One region of the Mesobacillus thioparans genome, then DNA from elsewhere that is predicted to be linked to it. Evidence: riboswitches for the same ligand, from Rfam matches in the RefSeq annotation. Region 1 holds a riboswitch; each other region holds the start of a gene.

The links. A riboswitch is a leader RNA that binds a small molecule or an ion and turns the genes downstream of it on or off. The one in region 1 is predicted to bind S-adenosylmethionine.
Region 2: linked by a shared signal. The riboswitch ahead of ACNAZ4_RS21010 (methionine ABC transporter ATP-binding protein) and the one ahead of mtnW (2,3-diketo-5-methylthiopentyl-1-phosphate enolase) in region 1 are both predicted to bind S-adenosylmethionine.
Region 3: linked by a shared signal. The riboswitch ahead of ACNAZ4_RS12000 (methionine ABC transporter ATP-binding protein) and the one ahead of mtnW (2,3-diketo-5-methylthiopentyl-1-phosphate enolase) in region 1 are both predicted to bind S-adenosylmethionine.

What each region holds. Positions count from the first base shown of each region.
Region 1 is NZ_CBCSFH010000001.1:477,603-480,876, forward strand. Features, by position in the region: gene ACNAZ4_RS02505 (2-hydroxy-3-keto-5-methylthiopentenyl-1-phosphate phosphatase) at 1-31, opposite strand, end outside; gene mtnW (2,3-diketo-5-methylthiopentyl-1-phosphate enolase) at 28-1,251, opposite strand; SAM riboswitch class I at 1,348-1,455, opposite strand; gene ACNAZ4_RS02515 (pyridoxal phosphate-dependent aminotransferase) at 1,518-2,714, opposite strand; gene ACNAZ4_RS02520 (carbon-nitrogen family hydrolase) at 2,840-3,274, shown strand, end outside.
Region 2 is NZ_CBCSFH010000017.1:69,641-72,914, reverse strand. Features, by position in the region: gene ACNAZ4_RS21025 (ZIP family metal transporter) at 1-240, opposite strand, end outside; gene map (type I methionyl aminopeptidase) at 498-1,241, shown strand; SAM riboswitch class I at 1,422-1,524, shown strand; SAM riboswitch class I at 1,615-1,718, shown strand; gene ACNAZ4_RS21015 (hypothetical protein) at 1,884-2,063, opposite strand; gene ACNAZ4_RS21010 (methionine ABC transporter ATP-binding protein) at 2,135-3,166, shown strand; gene ACNAZ4_RS21005 (methionine ABC transporter permease) at 3,156-3,274, shown strand, end outside.
Region 3 is NZ_CBCSFH010000006.1:134,607-137,880, reverse strand. Features, by position in the region: gene ACNAZ4_RS12005 (O-acetylhomoserine aminocarboxypropyltransferase/cysteine synthase family protein) at 1-962, shown strand, start outside; SAM riboswitch class I at 1,074-1,188, shown strand; gene ACNAZ4_RS12000 (methionine ABC transporter ATP-binding protein) at 1,447-2,472, shown strand; gene ACNAZ4_RS11995 (methionine ABC transporter permease) at 2,465-3,133, shown strand; gene ACNAZ4_RS11990 (MetQ/NlpA family ABC transporter substrate-binding protein) at 3,148-3,274, shown strand, end outside.

The DNA.
Region 1 (3,274 bases):
CGAAGTCGCAGAAAATGACTGGCTGGCTCATTTTGCCACCGCCTTAGCTAAGCCCCAAAGATCTAACGCTGACTTCAGTTCTTCGAATTCCAGGGCACCTTCCTCAAGTGTTTTACCTTCAAGAACTGTTTCAATTGCCTGCCTGAAGGCCTTTCCGCCGCCCTCAGCTCCGCCCGGGTGTCCATGAACACCGCCGCCAGCATTGATGATCGAATCCAAACCAAAATCCTCAATAAGAAGAGGCACCATGCCTGGATGGATTCCTGCAGATGGGACAGGGAATGTTCTCATGAACTGATCCTCGGCGGTCAATGCCTCAGCAATGGAAAGCGCCTGCTGTTTTTCAAGTGCAACGCTGCCGTAAGGAGATGGGAACAAGGAGAAATCAGCACCTGCATAGCGGAGAAGCTTCCCAAGCAGCAATGAATGGGAAAAACCATATTCATCCGCAGCTGTCAACGCACCGCTTACGGCAGGATGGGCCATGATTGGAATAGCGATCTCTTCATCTTCCCTAAGCTCCTGCAGCACATCAAGTCCGTAGGCAAAAACATTGAACAGCAATGCGTCCGCTCCCAGCTCGGCTGCCTTTCTGGCCTTGTCTCGCAGCTGTGTCGTCCTGCCTGTCAGATTGGCGGCATACAGGGTTCTGTGTCCGGTAGTTTCATAGACTTCTGCAAGGACCTGCTTACCGGATATGATTCGCTTTTCAAAAGGAGCAAGCTCGTTTTCAAACAAGATTTCATCATCCTTGATCAGGTCGACTCCGCCCAGGCTTTGCTTTTTAAGCTGGTCTAGCAGGAATGGAAGGTCGCGGCCGATCACACCTTTGAAGATACTCATTAGCAATGGCCTGTCATAAACTCCGAGTTTATTGCGGATTCCTTCAATCCCGAATCGCGGACCAGGAAAAGCTTTCTTCAATTCATCCCCGAATTCGAGATCGACAAGCTTAATCTTTCCGTCGAGCGACAGCTTGCCAAATACCGTTGTGAGAATGGCCGGCAGGTCTGGAGAAAAATTGACCGCCGGATATGCGATCTTGATGGTCGCCACTGTATCCGAATTGACATCCAGACCGGTTCCTTCAACAGAAACGACTCTGCCTTTATGCTTTTTTAATTGTCTTTGGTCCAGTTCCGGCAGGTCTGTCCAGGAACCCACTGTCAAACCAAGTGCGATGCCCTCGGCTTTTTTCTCTGGATTATGCTTAGCGTCACGAACTATGTATGTTGCTGTAATTTCACTCATGAAGATCTTCCCCTTCCAAAACTTGTTCTTCCCCGTCAATCAGGGGCATAAAAAAAACCTCTTCAAAAAGAAGAGGTTAGGACGTTCACTAAACTCTTCTTATCTTTCAGCTTTCGCTGCAAGAATTAGCACCGTGTCCAGCATTATGCTGGATCGGTTGCCGGGCTTCATCGGGCTCGTCCCTCCGCCTGCTCTTGATAAGAAAATAATTTAATTAAGTTATTTAATTGGTTAAAGTAAATTTATTAATTAGGATTATGTCAGGTTCACAAATCATTGTCAATATTTTTTTTGAAAATTCCTAAGTTTTCAATTCTGCTGACTGCTTCCTTCAATCTCTGTTCAGATGTGAGAAGTCCTACCCGCACATAGCCTTCCCCATGCTCGCCGAAGCCAATTCCCGGTGCAACGGCAATATGTGCTTTTTCCAGGAGGAAGTCAGCAAAATCCACTGATGAGGTGAATTCTTCTGGAATTTTAAGCCAGGCAAAAAAGGACCCTTTCGGAGCAGTGACCTTCCAGCCGATATTCGTCAAACCGTCAATGAGTATGTTCTTTCTTGATTCATACAAATCACTCAATTCCGTCACACATTCCTGTGATCCGAGCAATGCTTCGGCTGCCGCCTCCTGGATAGCACCAAACAAGCTGACATACATATGGTCCTGCAGTAAATTAATCGCGGCAATCACACTCTTGTTGCCTGCAGCAAAGCCAACTCGCCATCCTGCCATATTATACGTCTTTGACAAAGTATAAATCTCGATGCCGACATCCTTCGCACCCTCTGACTGCAAAAAGCTATATGGGCGTTTTCCGTCAAAGCCAATCGCTCCATAGGCAAAATCGTGCACAATACATATTTTGTTTTTTTGTGCCCGCTCTATTGTTTCGTCAAAGAATTCCTTATTCGCAACTGCACCAGTAGGGTTATTAGGGTAATTCAGGAACATCAATTTTGCCTTTGCGAGTTCTTCTGAGCTCAACTCTGAGTAGTCAGGAAGGAAGCCATTTTCTTCCCTTAGCGGCATTTTTATTATCTCTGCCCTTGCCAGCTCCACTCCTGACCAGTAATCTGGATAGCCAGGATCCGGAACAAGTATCGAGTCTCCAGGGTTCAACAAGCATTGAGGAATTTCAACCAGGCCAGCCTTGCCGCCAAACAGGATGGCAATTTCCTCTTCAGGGTCAAGTTCAACGCCATATTCCCTTTTATAAAACCCAGCTGCCGCTACTTTTAACGAACGCAAGCCCCGGAAAGGTGAATATTTGTGGTTCAGCGGATTTTCTGCAGCTGTTTTTAATCTGTTCACAATATGGTCTGGTGTCGGCTGGTCAGGATTTCCCTGTCCAAGGTTGATGACATCGGCTCCTTTTTCAGTATATGAGCCCACCTTTTGCACGAGTGAAGCAAAAAACTGTCTCGGCAGGCTTTTTAATAACTCAGACTGTTCGAATTCCATTCTCTCACCTGCTTAATAATTTTATATATTTGAAATTTTTAATTTGAAATTCTAGTCACAAATGATATAACGTAAATAGTAACTTGTAAAGATATAATTTTCAGAAAGTATGGAGTTGACCTTATATGAAATTCAAGATAGCATGCCTGCAAATGGATATTGCTTTTGGAAACCCTGAAAAAAACTATCATGCTGCATCCCGGATGATTGACATGGCAAGTTCTCAAAAACCAGATATCGTAGTCCTCCCCGAGCTATGGACAACAGGATATGACCTGGCCAATTTGGATGGTACAGCCGATGAAGGGGCACAGGAGGCCAAAGTTTTTTTCCATGAAGCAGCTCTGAAGCATCAAACCCATTTTATTGGCGGTTCCGTCGCCAACAAAACCGAAGCGGGGATTGAAAATACAATGCTCATTTTTGACAAGGAAGGTGAGTTTGCCGGGAAATACAGCAAGCTTCATCTGTTCCGGCTCATGGATGAGCACCTATATCTCGCAGCCGGGAAGGATAAAGGGTTGTTCTCTTTGGATGGCCATAAATTTGCAGGGCTGATT
Region 2 (3,274 bases), on a different contig from region 1:
TGGCGCCCAGCTTGGCAGGCTTCCTCCCTCACCCATCTCAATCGCAGGAGCAAGAAGCGACCAGAAACTTGCAGCAATCATGACTCCTGCTGCCAGGCCCATCATACTGTCCAGAAATTTTTGGTTTGGATTTTTCGTTGTAAACACTAAAGCAGCGCCCAAAGCTGTCATTCCCCAGGTAAACAAGGTCCCGATCAGCGCCTGGACAACTGGATGTAAGCCCATAAAATATTCAAGCATCCTTATACCTCCCAAGACTTGCTCTGTAATCAAATGTAATTCATTTTAATGTATTATATGGATGATGAAGTGGTGAATATATCTTGTTCTACATAAATCAGACCGCTCTGGATATGTTTTATCAAGATTACTACATTCTAAACGTTATTCCAATCTTATTTATTTTTAATCTCCAGGCTTTGAGCCGGATGAATGGATTTTCACCCAAAAAAGGGATACTCTAATAAGATAGTTTATACATGGAAGGGAACTAAGTCATGATTGCAAAAACAGAAGAAGATTTTAACGGATTAAAAGAAATTGGCCGGATTGTTGGCTTGATTCGGGACGAATTGGTGCAGAAAACCGTGCCTGGCATTACAACGAAGGAACTTGATGAATTGGCAGGCGCCTTGTTCGAGCAGAATGGGGCTATTTCTGCTCCGAAAGGCGAGTACAATTTCCCAGGGTATACATGCATCAGCGTGAATGAAGAAGTGGCCCACGGGATTCCGGGGAGCCGTGTCATCAAAGAAGGCAATCTCGTTAATATCGATGTTTCCGGATCGAAAAATGGTTATTTTGCCGATACAGGGATTTCCATTGTCGTTGGCGAAGGTGACCCGATTTTAACAAAGATATGTGAAACAGCTGTAGAGGCTTTTGAAGCGGGCTTAAAAAAAGCAAAACCAGGGTCGAAGAAAAGCGGACTTGGCAAGGCCGTTATGGCGACTGCGCGAAAGAACGGTCTGAAAGTAATTAAAAACCTGACCGGACATGGAATCGGGCGGACAATCCATGAGGCTCCCGATCACATCTACAACTATCATGAGCCATGGGATGACGAACTTCTGAAAGAAGGAATGGTCATCGCTTTTGAGCCATTCATCTCCACTGGTGAGGAAGAAGTTTTCCAATACGAACATGATGAATGGACTTATGTCACAGAAAACAGTTTTGTTGCACAATGTGAGCATACGATCATCCTTACTAAAAATGGACCGCTTGTGATTACCAGATAGATTTTGGATTGAAACCCTTGCTGCTGCAGGGGTTTCTTTTTTTTTACGCATACGTCTCAATTAATACTAAATTCCTATTTTTCGTGTTTCTAAAAAAAAAATCAACAAAATGATTGACACATTCTCTGCGACGCAGTAAAGTAATAAACAAGATTTACAACAACTCAATATTCGAATTACTTCTTATCAAGAGAGGTTGAGGGACTGGCCCTATGACACCTCGGCAGCGGACTCCTTTGGAGACTGTGCCAAATCCAGCAAGCAGAAGCTTGAAAGATAAGAAGAGGCCGACTTTTCATTTCATGTCCTCTTCTTTCTGAAGGGGACTTTTTATTTTTCCAAAGAACCCCACCTACAATTTCATATCGTTACTTTCTTATCAAGAGAGGCGGAGGGACTGGCCCTATGAAGCCTCGGCAGCGGACTCACTTTGAGGACTGTGCCAAATCCAGCAAGCATGAGCTTGGGAGATAAGAAGAGTTCTTGTCCAGCATTCGTTGCGGCATGCCCTCTTCCTGTTTCCCGGGAAGAGGTTTTTTTCTTTATAAGAAACTTTGAATTTTTATCAAATTAGTGTCTAGCTACAGCGCCTAGCCAGTTTTCATCCCTGAGTGGGCTCCCTGGAGTATCTTGCGATAAGCGTTAGCTTTGAGCAGCTCGAGTCGCACGTCTAGTGTCGCCTCCTAGAAACTCCGAAACTTCAACTCCGCCGGCAGAAGCAAAAAGCGCTTCTTTGTCGGAGTCTCCAGTTTCTGCGTTTCTGGACAGTCGGCTATACTTTTCGAGTTCGGTCCGCCCAATGAAGTCAAAGAATGACTTCACAGGTCGGCCCTCCAGCGCTTGTCGGGGCTGACCAAGGCGCTTGCGCTTTTCAAGACAAAGGAGGAAGACAGTTGATTACATTTGAACAAGTGGAGAAAGTTTATGAAAGCCGCGGGAACAAGGTAGCGGCACTTAATGGGATCGATCTGGAAATCAAAGAAGGACAGATATTCGGGGTCATAGGTTTTAGCGGTGCAGGAAAAAGCTCACTGATCCGCTGTGTGAATCTATTGGAACGGCCGACGTCAGGACGGGTGATTGTCGATGGCTGCGACATGACTTCCCTTTCGGTAAAGGAAGTGCGGGAGGTTAAAAGGAATATCGGAATGGTATTCCAGCATTTCAATCTCTTGAACTCCAAAACGGTATTTGAAAATGTCGCGATGCCGCTCGTTCTAGGTAAGCTTCCGAAGGCGAAAATCAAAGAGCGGGTTTATCAGCTGCTCGATTTTGTCGGTCTCGCTGATAAAGCAGACAATTATCCTGACCAGCTTTCAGGCGGGCAGAAACAGCGCATTGGCATTGCACGGGCCCTGGCAACCCAGCCTAAGATCCTGCTTTGCGATGAAGCGACATCAGCGCTTGATCCGCAGACAACCAGTTCGATCCTTCAGCTTTTGAAAAAAATCAACAAGGAGTACAACATTACGATTTTGATCATCACCCATGAAATGTCTGTCATCAGGGAAATCTGTGACCGGGTCGCTGTCATCGAGGAAGGAAAAATCATTGAGGAAGGCTCCGTTTTTGAAGTTTTTTCAGCCCCAAAAACAGAGACAGCCAGGAATTTTGTCAGCACAATCATGAATGACAGGATTCCCGATTCCGTTCGCAGGATCATTGAAGGACATGCAGGCCTGCAAAAGGTATTCAAGATCAACTTTGTTGGCGAATCAGCTGGCGAGCCGCTGCTTTCACAGCTTTCAAAGAAGTTCGATATCCATATCAATGTCCTGTTCGGGAATATCACCGAGCTGCAGGGAATTCCATTCGGGAACCTGATTGTCGAGTTCCAGGGAAGTGATAAGGAAATTTTGAGGGCTCTTAATTTTATCAATCAGCAAAAAGTCAACATAAAGGAAGTGACCGCACATGCTAGTTAACTCAGAACAAATCACCCAGGCATTAATTGAAACACTGCAAATGGTTGCGTTCTCCCTGCTGTTTTCAGCAGTCCTCGGAGTGCCGCTCGGCATTGCGCTTGTCGTCAC
Region 3 (3,274 bases), on a different contig from region 1:
ATCTATTTGCGGTAACCTTGCCGAAGTATGGAATCAATGTTCACCTGGTGGATCCTGATGACCCTGAAAATTTCAGGAAGGCGATTACTCCTAAGACAAAGGCGGTCTACGCGGAAACAATCGGAAACCCAAGTCTCAGGGTGTTGGATATTGAAGCAGTTGCGGATATTGCCCATGATGCTGGTGTTCCGTTGATCATTGATAACACATTTGCGACTCCATATCTATGCAGGCCGATTGACCATGGCGCAGACATCGTCATACATTCGGCTACAAAGTGGCTTTTAGGCAACGGTACAGTCATGGGCGGAATTATCGTCGATGGAGGAAAGTTCGATTGGAAATCTCCTAAGTTCCCTGGTTTCAATGAGCCGGACTCCAGTTACCATGACATCGTTTACAGTGAAGCGATTGGGGCAGCCGCCTATATCGTCAAGGCAAGAGTCCAGCTGCTGCGCGACCTTGGCCCGGCCATCAGCCCACAGAGTGCCTTCCAATTCAATCTTGGAATCGAAACGCTGCATGTCCGCATGAAAGAGCATGTTGCCAATACGCGGAAAATAGTTGACTACCTTGAGTCGCATCCAGCAGTTACCTGGGTTACCTATCCTGGCCATGACTCCCACCCGGATAAGCACCTGGCAGATCGTTACCTTCCAAAAGGGGCCGGATCGGTTGTGGTATTTGGCATCGAGGGCGGCAGGGAAGCTGGAGCACAGCTGATCAACTCCTTGACGCTATGGTCCCATGTTGCCAATGTCGGTGACGCGAAGAGCCTGGTCATCCACCCTGCAAGCACAACCCATCAGCAGCTTGATTCAGATGGACTTAAAGCAGCAGGAGTACCGGAGGATTTGATCCGTCTTTCTGTCGGGATTGAAAATGTCGATGACATCATCGAAGACCTCGAGCAGGCGATCGAAAATGCAACTGGAGTACCAGGGGTCACGGCTGGAATATGATAATCGAACATATTCAAGAAAGTATTTGAAAATAATTTATTGACACTCTTTTTTGTTACATGCTACAATCACTTTCGTAACTTAAAACCGATTCTATAATTTAATAGCGTGCTCTTATCAAGAGAGGTGGAGGGAAGTGCCCGATGAAACCCGGCAACCGTCAGTAAGCTTGCTTATCTGAAATGGTGCCAATTCACTCAAAGCTGATGGCTTTGGCAGATGAGAGAAAGGATACAGCCTACGATTATGCCTTTCTGCTTATTTGCAGAAAGGCTTTTTTATTGCCGGAATCGACCCTGTTCGATTAAGCGGTGTTTTTTTACAAGAGCATATTCTTCCGGGAAGGTTACCCCGTTTTAACTGAAGTTTGAATTTTTTCGGTTAGGGAATGGGAAACCTAGATTGATAACCTTCTTATTAGGATGGAAGATTTAACGGTTTTTAGAGTTAGGAAAAGTCTTGTTGCATAAAGAGGGGGAGTCAATTGATCACGATAAAAAAAGCCAGAAAGATTTATCCTTCAAAAAAAGGCGAAGTCAAAGCAGTAGATGATGTCAACCTTGAAGTGAAAGAAGGCGAGATCTTTGGCGTCATTGGATATAGCGGCGCAGGTAAAAGCACATTGATCCGCATGCTGAATGGACTTGAAATTCCAACTTCAGGTTCTGTCGTCGTGGCAGGCAGGGAAGTTTCAAGGATCAAGGGTGCGGAATTAAGGAAAGCAAGACAGGAAATCAGTATGATTTTCCAGCATTTCAACCTTCTCTGGTCAAGGACGGTTGCAGATAACATAGCCTTCCCTCTTGAGATTGCAGGAGTGCCGAAATCCGAGAGGGACAAAAGGGTAAAAGAATTGATCACGCTTGTCGGTCTTGAAGGACGCGGCGATGCTTATCCGTCACAATTAAGCGGCGGGCAGAAGCAGAGGGTCGGGATTGCCAGGGCACTTGCGAATAATCCGAAAGTTCTTCTCGGTGATGAAGCGACGTCAGCGCTTGACCCGCAGACAACAGACCAGATCCTGGACCTTCTCGTTGATATCAATAAGCGACTGGGACTTACCATCGTCCTGATCACCCATGAAATGCACGTCATCCGTAAAATCTGTCATCGGGTTGCGGTCATGGAAGGCGGAAGGATCGTTGAGACTGGCCCGGTATTGGATGTGTTCAAGAACCCGCAGCAGCCGATTACGAAGCGGTTTGTCCAGCAGGTGACGGAACCGGAGGAGACAAAGGAAACTGTCGATCATTTACTGGAGCGGTACCCGCATGGACGGGTCATCCAGCTGACTTTCGTTGGCGAAGGGGTCGAACAGCCATTGATCACCAATCTGATCCGCAAATTCGCTATCACGGTCAATATTGTCCAGGGTAAAATTTCCCAGACACAAAGCGGATCGTATGGAACCTTGTTCATCCATCTTGATGGTGAAGAGGAAGAATTGGCCCGTGCGATTGAATTTATCGGCCAGCATGAAGTCGGCGTGGAGGTGATTTCAAATGGCTGAAACTTTATTCCCGAACGTCAACTGGGACCGCATGTGGGAGGCAACAGTTGAGACACTATATATGAGTGCAATTTCCGTTGTCGCTACCTTCATCATTGGAGCCATACTAGGATTGCTGCTCTTTTTGACCTCGAAGGGCAATATATGGGAAAACAAACCGGTCAATGTCGTCCTGAGCGCAGTGGTGAATATTTTCAGATCCATCCCATTCATCATTTTGATCGTGCTGTTGATTCCTTTTACAAAATTCATCGTTGGTTCGATGATTGGGGAAAATGCTGCTTTGCCGGCGCTGATTATCGGTTCTGCACCATTTTACGCAAGGATGGTTGAAATCGGCTTGCGTGAGATCGATAAAGGAGTCATTGAAGCAGCAAAGTCAATGGGAGCAAAAACCACGACAATCATCTGGAAGGTACTGCTGCCGGAATCAATGCCAGCACTGGTTTCAGGCATCACGGTGACAGCGATCGCACTCGTAAGTTACACGGCGATGGCTGGGGTCATCGGCGCAGGCGGCCTTGGAAACCTTGCCTATATGGAAGGATTCCAAAGGGGCCGGAATGATGTCACGCTGATGGCGACCATCATTATCTTGATCATCGTATTTTTAATCCAGATTGTCGGCGATACCATCACAAGAAAATTAGACAAGAGATAAAGGAGAGAGTGACATTGAAAAAATGGTTATTAGCACTTTTAGCATTAGTTTTAACAGCAGGACTTACAGCTTGCGGATCATCCGAGGATAAAACAGAAGGCGGCAAGGAAGAAAGCAAGAAAATCGTTGTGGGTGCATCAA